Regions from separate parts of the Lonsdalea quercina genome, predicted to be linked through region 2. Evidence: predicted binding sites of a transcription regulator. Region 2 holds the regulator's gene; each other region holds the start of a gene.
The links. The regulator LexA, encoded in region 2, represses DNA repair genes until DNA is damaged. The targets are predictions, from matches to a motif close to TNCTGTATGTACATACAGNA.
Positions count from the first base shown of each region.

Region 1: a site for LexA is predicted at 1,159-1,178, ahead of BLU64_RS08530 (DNA translocase FtsK 4TM domain-containing protein). Genes of this name have one in related genera too.
Region 3: a site for LexA is predicted at 921-940, ahead of rmuC (DNA recombination protein RmuC). Genes of this name have one in related genera too.

Region 1 covers NZ_FNQS01000005.1:72,172-74,442, reverse strand. Annotated here, with positions in the region: gene trxB (thioredoxin-disulfide reductase) at 1-106, opposite strand, end outside; gene lrp (leucine-responsive transcriptional regulator Lrp) at 628-1,122, shown strand; gene BLU64_RS08530 (DNA translocase FtsK 4TM domain-containing protein) at 1,240-2,271, shown strand, end outside.
Region 2 covers NZ_FNQS01000011.1:18,979-21,249, reverse strand. Annotated here, with positions in the region: gene plsB (glycerol-3-phosphate 1-O-acyltransferase PlsB) at 1-212, opposite strand, end outside; gene BLU64_RS14030 (diacylglycerol kinase) at 344-712, shown strand; gene lexA (transcriptional repressor LexA) at 825-1,436, shown strand; gene zur (zinc uptake transcriptional repressor Zur) at 1,640-2,149, opposite strand; gene BLU64_RS14015 (pirin family protein) at 2,235-2,271, opposite strand, start outside.
Region 3 covers NZ_FNQS01000006.1:244,204-246,474, forward strand. Annotated here, with positions in the region: gene argH (argininosuccinate lyase) at 1-814, shown strand, start outside; gene rmuC (DNA recombination protein RmuC) at 985-2,271, shown strand, end outside.

The sequences.
Region 1 (2,271 bases), on a different contig from region 2:
TAATCAATAGCGGATTCAGGTTGGCGCGCGCAGCATAGACCGCAGCGGTATACCCGGCGGGGCCGGAGCCCAGAATTATCAGTTTGCGATGTTTGGCTGTACCCATGAGTTCCTTAACTCCTGTGGAGGGACGATGGAGCGATTGTAAGGAAATTACCGGCCTAAAAAAAGCGTCAGGGTATGTTGTTAACTATTTATCTTATCGTTAACAACCATTGAAAAAAGTGAAACGGGGCTGGTACTGGGATGTAACGCCGTAACATACTGTCGGCGATGAGCTTCAAAACGCTGCCTGACAGCGTTTCAGTGATTCGAATCTGGCAGTTTCTTCTGGTTTTAATTGTTTTGCTTTGACAATCGGCTGCGCTTTTGCGAAAACATCCTATGAAGAGGAAATTTTTTGTATATGAATAGTTGAATGCTCGGCTTTTTAACCGTTTTTTGCATTGTTAAATTGACAGGCGACAGCATAGCTCATGCACCTGTTTGTCGTACGCGAAATGCGGAATAAAAGACGTGACTTTTAATGTACAAGAGAGACAGGGGTCTTCTTTAGGGGCAACTTTGGCACATTGATGTGGGCCGGAGTGAGCGATGAGCAGGGAAGAGTGAAGAGAGACAATAATAATGGTAGACACAAAAAAACGTCCGGGAAAAGATCTTGATCGTATCGATCGCAATATCCTGAACGAATTGCAAAAAGATGGTCGTATCTCTAACGTGGAGCTTTCTAAGCGGGTAGGTCTATCTCCCACACCGTGTCTGGAGCGCGTAAGACGTCTGGAGCGACAGGGATTCATCAATGGTTATACGGCGCTACTCAATCCGCATTATTTGGATGCTTCGCTTTTGGTGTTCGTGGAGATAACGCTGAATCGTGGCGCACCGGATGTATTTGAGCAGTTCAATACTGCGGTACAGAAGCTGGAAGAAATTCAGGAGTGCCATTTGGTTTCCGGGGATTTTGACTACTTGCTTAAAACCCGCGTGCCGGACATGTCTGCCTACCGTAAATTGTTAGGGGAAACGCTGCTGCGTCTGCCTGGCGTTAACGACACGCGCACCTATGTGGTGATGGAAGAAGTTAAGCAGAGCAACCGGCTGGTCATCAAGACCCGCTGACAGTATGGGTGCAAAGCCCGGCAAACTCAGCTACAATCCTGTGAATTTATACAGCTATAGCGCCGGGACTTTCTCGGCGTTTTGTCATGACCCCCTTACCGGAACCTGGAGAAACGCTTGAGCCAGGAATACACTGAAGATAAAGAAATTACGCTGGAAAAACTCAGCGCGGGGCGGCGTTTAATTGAGGCGTTGCTTGTTGTTGCAGGATTGTTCGCCTGTTACCTGGCGGCTGCGCTGCTGAGCTTCAGCCCCTCCGATCCTAGCTGGTCTCAGACCGCCTGGCATGAACCCATTCACAACCTGGGCGGTGGCGTTGGCGCCTGGATGGCCGATACGCTATTTTTCGTGTTCGGCGTACTGGCTTATGCCATTCCCCCCGTGATGATCTCGCTATGCTGGCTGATTTTTCGTCAGCGAAACCGTCAGCATGCGCTCGACTATTTCACCTTCTCCCTACGTCTGATTGGCGCTCTGGCGCTCATCTTGACCTCGTGTGGTCTGGCCGCCGTCAATGTGGACGATCTGTACTATTTTGCCTCCGGCGGCGTGCTTGGCAGCTTGCTCAGCAGTGCTATGATCCCACGATTTAACAGCATCGGCTCTACGTTGATTTTGCTGTGCGTATGGGCAGCTGGCCTGACCCTGTTCACTGGCTGGTCGTGGCTGACAATTGCGGAAAAGATAGGGGCTGCGGTGATGGGTTGCCTGACCTTCTTCTCCAACCGCGAACGCCGTGATGACTTTATCGATAAAATCGACGAAGGGGATCTCGCGCATGATAGGGTGCATGAATCTGAAATGACGTCCTCAGCTGCGCCGCGCGAACAAGTTGTGGATGAAGATGATGTGCTGCTTGCTGCCCCTGCGATGCCTGCTGCTCAGTCAACCGCCGTTGAAGAACAGACTCTTTCGACACCCTCTGCCGAGCCAGCGCTAGAGAACGCTGTGAAGGGCCTGTCTGCGACCGGGGCACCCGATGACAACGTCACGGTGCCAACTACCCCGATTGACAGCCAGAAGGTTGTCACCGTAGAGACGGCTAAGCTCGCCAGTGAAACGGAAAAAAGTGAAGTGCCTCCGCTGTATTCTTTCGACGTGCCTGAATCTCCGGCTGCCGAGCCTTTGACTGAAAACCCGGCGCATCAT
Region 2 (2,271 bases):
GGTTCGAGTGGGTCCTGCAGCCCCAGCGCGAGGCACTTTTCACGCAGCGTCAGTAAGTCTGCTTTGGAATTGTAGGGCAGAACGTAGAAAATAGGACGTGTAGGATCGATATCCAGCTCAGCGATCGGATCCAGAGGAATAATTTTGCTCTTTACCAAAAGTTTTAGAGGGAAATTCAATAGCTTATAGTATATTTTACGCCAACCTGACATAACAACTGAGAACCTCTTATTAGCAATGCGCCGCAAGGATAACAGAAACCTTATCGGATATCTGTGGTCATGAGACAATGGGGTAACGCCAAAATTGCGTTCGAAACTAAATAAAAAGGGAGTAAGCAAGGATCATGAATAAGGCGACCGGGATTACCCGCCTTGTCAAGGCAACGGGCTATTCGTTGCAAGGACTCAAACAGGCATGGAGGCATGAAGCGGCCTTTCGTCAGGAAACCATTCTTACTCTGGCAGGCATCATTATTGCCTGTTGGTTGCCAGTTTCAATATTAGAACGGTTATTGTTGATTGGCGCGGTAGTGCTGATTGTGATCGTCGAGTTGCTGAATAGTGCTATCGAAGCCGTGGTGGATAGAATTGGCAAGGAATATCATGAGCTTGCGGGGAGAGCGAAAGATTTTGGGTCAGCTGCGGTGCTGGTGGCTTGTCTGTTGGCGGCCGTGGTCTGGGGTGTCTTGCTGTGGGGCCATTTTGCGTGATGGCTCTCATGAATGACGCCAAAAAACAAGGCATAACGCGATTTCTCAGTTCCCATAGGCAGTTTCCCTGTATATACTCACAGCGAAACTGTATAAACAACCAGGGGGCGGAATGAAAGCTTTAACGACCAGACAACAAGAGGTTTATGATCTTATTCGCGATCATATTTCACAAACCGGTATGCCACCCACCCGAGCAGAGATCGCTAAGCAGCTGGGATTCCGCTCTCCTAATGCCGCTGAAGAACACCTAAAAGCCCTATCCCGTAAAGGCGTGATTGAGATTGTCACCGGTGCATCCCGCGGTATCCGTCTATTGATGGAAGAAGAGTCGCTCGGTCTTCCCTTGATTGGTCGCGTTGCAGCAGGGGAACCTCTCCTGGCTGAACAGCATATCGAATGTCATTATCAGGTCGATCCGACCATGTTTAAGCCAAATGCCGATTTCCTGCTGCGAGTTAGCGGTATGTCGATGAAAGACATCGGTATTCTGGATGGCGATTTATTGGCTGTGCATAAAACGCAGGATGTTCACAACGGTCAGGTTGTTGTGGCGCGCATTGAGGACGAAGTCACGGTAAAACGATTGAAGCAGCAGGGCAACAAAGTGCAACTGTTAGCTGAAAACAAAGATTTTTCACCTATCGTGGTCGATCTGAGCAAGGAAAATTTTTCTATTGAAGGACTAGCCGTCGGCGTCATTCGCAATAGCGACTGGAGTTGATAGGCCTGCTTGCTGAACGCCCCGTTTATGCATCTTCCGTTACGTTTGGTCTTTCTTGCTGAACGTAACGGGCAAAACCGAAGCAAAGCCAAACATTATTCACCGCCTCAGTCCCTTCTCCCACCTCTAATTTTTTCCTAAGATTCCATTCTCAGTATCGCCGTTCGACACTGATAAGGCCGACTCTGAAAACGATACGCTGCTCAGCGTTTTTTGATGACGATACTGTGGTCGTGGTTGCAGCTGTCGCGATGGTCGCAGGCTTCGATTTTCCTGCACTCAACGCACATACCGTGCGCTTCGACTACACTGTGGCGTAAGGAGAATCCCGTCTGGACCGCGATCTGCCGCAATATCTCTTCGATGCCTTCCGTGGGGCTTTCCGTTACCTGGCGACAACGGTCGCAGATAAATAGCGCCGAGGTATGGCTGTGTTCTTCGAAATGGTGGCACAGCACGTAGCTGTTGGTGGATTCCACTCGGTGGATAAATCCTTGTTCGAGCAGGAAATCCAACGCGCGGTAAACGGTGGGGGGCTTAGCCTGAGGTTCAGCGACACGGAGCAGATCCAACAAGTCGTAAGCGCTGATGGCGCCGGGCTGTTGGGCCATCAGACGCAGTACTTCCTGACGCTGCGGCGTAAGTCGCACGTTGCGTTGCTGACATAGTCGTTCAGCCTGAGCAAGAAGTTTGGTCGGATCGGTTGAATCCATTGCTGTAACCCTGAAGAAAAGTGGTGAGGATAATGGTTTATCTTACCATGACTCCGCAAAAACGCCGAGTCAGGCAGGGAAAGCGCTACACCACCAAATCGATCAGCAGGGCCCGCCCCGGC
Region 3 (2,271 bases), on a different contig from region 2:
GGCTCGTCTGGACGTCAGTCCGCTGGGCTGCGGCGCGCTGGCGGGGACGGCCTATCCTATCGACCGTGAGCAGTTGGCCGGCTGGCTTGGCTTCGCCTCCGCGACGCGCAACAGTCTGGACACGGTGTCTGATCGCGACCATGTTCTGGAGTTGTTGTCCAACGCGTCTATCGGCATGGTGCACCTGTCTCGTTTCGCGGAAGACCTGATTTTCTTCAACAGCGGGGAAGCCGCATTCGTGGAGTTGTCCGACCGCGTAACTTCCGGCTCTTCCCTGATGCCTCAGAAGAAAAATCCGGATGCGCTGGAGTTGATCCGCGGTAAATGCGGACGCGTACAGGGCGCGCTGGCGGGCATGATGGTCACTTTGAAAGGGTTGCCGCTGGCTTACAATAAAGACATGCAGGAAGACAAAGAGGGTTTGTTCGATGCGCTGGATACCTGGCATGACAGCCTGATGATGGCCGCGCTGGTGCTGGAAGGCATTCAGGTTAAGCGTCCTCGTTGCCAGGAAGCGGCAGAGCAAGGCTATGCCAACGCCACCGAACTGGCGGACTATCTGGTTGCTAAAGGTGTCCCGTTCCGTGAAGCGCACCACATCGTGGGCGAAGCGGTGGTGGAAGCCATCCGTCAGGGAAAAGCGCTGGAAGCACTATCATTGGCCGAATTGAAAACGTTCAGCGGAGTCATTGAAGACGACGTGTACCCCGTGTTGTCGCTGCAATCCTGTCTGGATAAGCGCGCGGCGCAAGGCGGCGTGTCTCCGCAGCAGGTGGCTGCGGCTATCGCGGTTGCCAAACAAAGCCTATCCTGATGCATCAAGGAGGCGGATGCTTTCCGCCTCCGTTTCACTCCACACCTGAATCCGTATCGCATTTTCCCCTTTTTTTCTTTCAAATCACGGTAATGACCTGAATCCGTTCTGGACATCCATACAGCATGCTTTTACCTTGACGGGCAGCGGCAAGAGAACCCGGAGGCGGTGTGGCAATCACCCTTTTTTACGGCATTGGCGGAAGCGTGGTCGGTCTGATGATCGGCTGGCTGGTGGCGAGTTTGTTACAGCAGCAGCGTCATGCGCGCTATGAAACCGAACGTCAGTTGCAGGAGCAATCTTTGCAGCAGGCGCATCAGGCCCTGAGCGAGAGCCGAGAGGCGCGTCAGCAGGATCAGACTCGGTTAAACGATCAAGAACGCGAGCTGCGGCTTTTACACGGTCAGTTGGCGGCAGGTCAGGAAAAACTGTTGCAGATGACGGCGCTGCGAGCCGAGTGCGAACAGCTTAATCAGGAGCTGCGCGCGCTGCGAGAGGCCAACGGCGCGCAGGAAGCGGAGCTGCGGGAGGTGACGATCCGGCTGGAAGAGACGCGGCTGGCGGCGGAAGAGAAACAGCGCCTGTTGATCAACAGCGAGCAACGCCTGTCGGCGCAGTTCGAAAATCTGGCCAATCGTATTTTCGAGCAGAGCGGTCGCAAGGTTGACCAGCAAAACCAGTTAAGTCTGGACCGGCTGCTGACGCCGCTGCGGGAACAACTTGATGGCTTTCGCCGTCAGGTACAGGACAGCTTTGGCGAGGAAGCGCGCGAGCGCCATACGCTGGCGCACGAAATCCGCAATCTTCAGCAGCTCAACGCCCGCATGGCGCAGGAAGCCGTCAATCTGACTCAGGCACTGAAAGGCGACAACAAAACGCAGGGAAACTGGGGCGAAGTCGTTCTGAGCCGAGTGCTGGAAAGCTCCGGGCTACGGGAAGGGCACGAATATCAAACGCAGGTCAGCATACAGACGGGGAGCAACGGCAGGATGCAGCCGGATGTTATCGTCCGTTTACCGCATGGGAAAGACGTCGTGGTCGACGCCAAGATGTCGCTGGTGGCGTACGAACGCTATTTCAATAGCGAAGACGAACTTGAGCGGAGCGCCGCGCTCAATGAACATCTGGTTTCCATTCGCAGCCACATACGGTTGCTGGGCAGTAAAGATTACCAGCAGCTTCCGGGCTTGCGTTCGCTTGACTATGTGCTGATGTTTATTCCGGTGGAGCCTGCTTTTCTACTGGCCATAGACCGGCAGCCGGAGCTGATCACCGAGGCGCTTAAAAACAACATCATGCTGGTCAGCCCGACGACGCTGCTGGTGGCCCTTCGCACCATCAATAACCTGTGGCGCTACGAGCAGCAGAGCCGTAATGCGCAGCAAATCGCAGAGCGAGCCTCCCGTCTATACGACAAACTGCGGTTGTTCGTCGACGATATGACGACGTTAGGACAG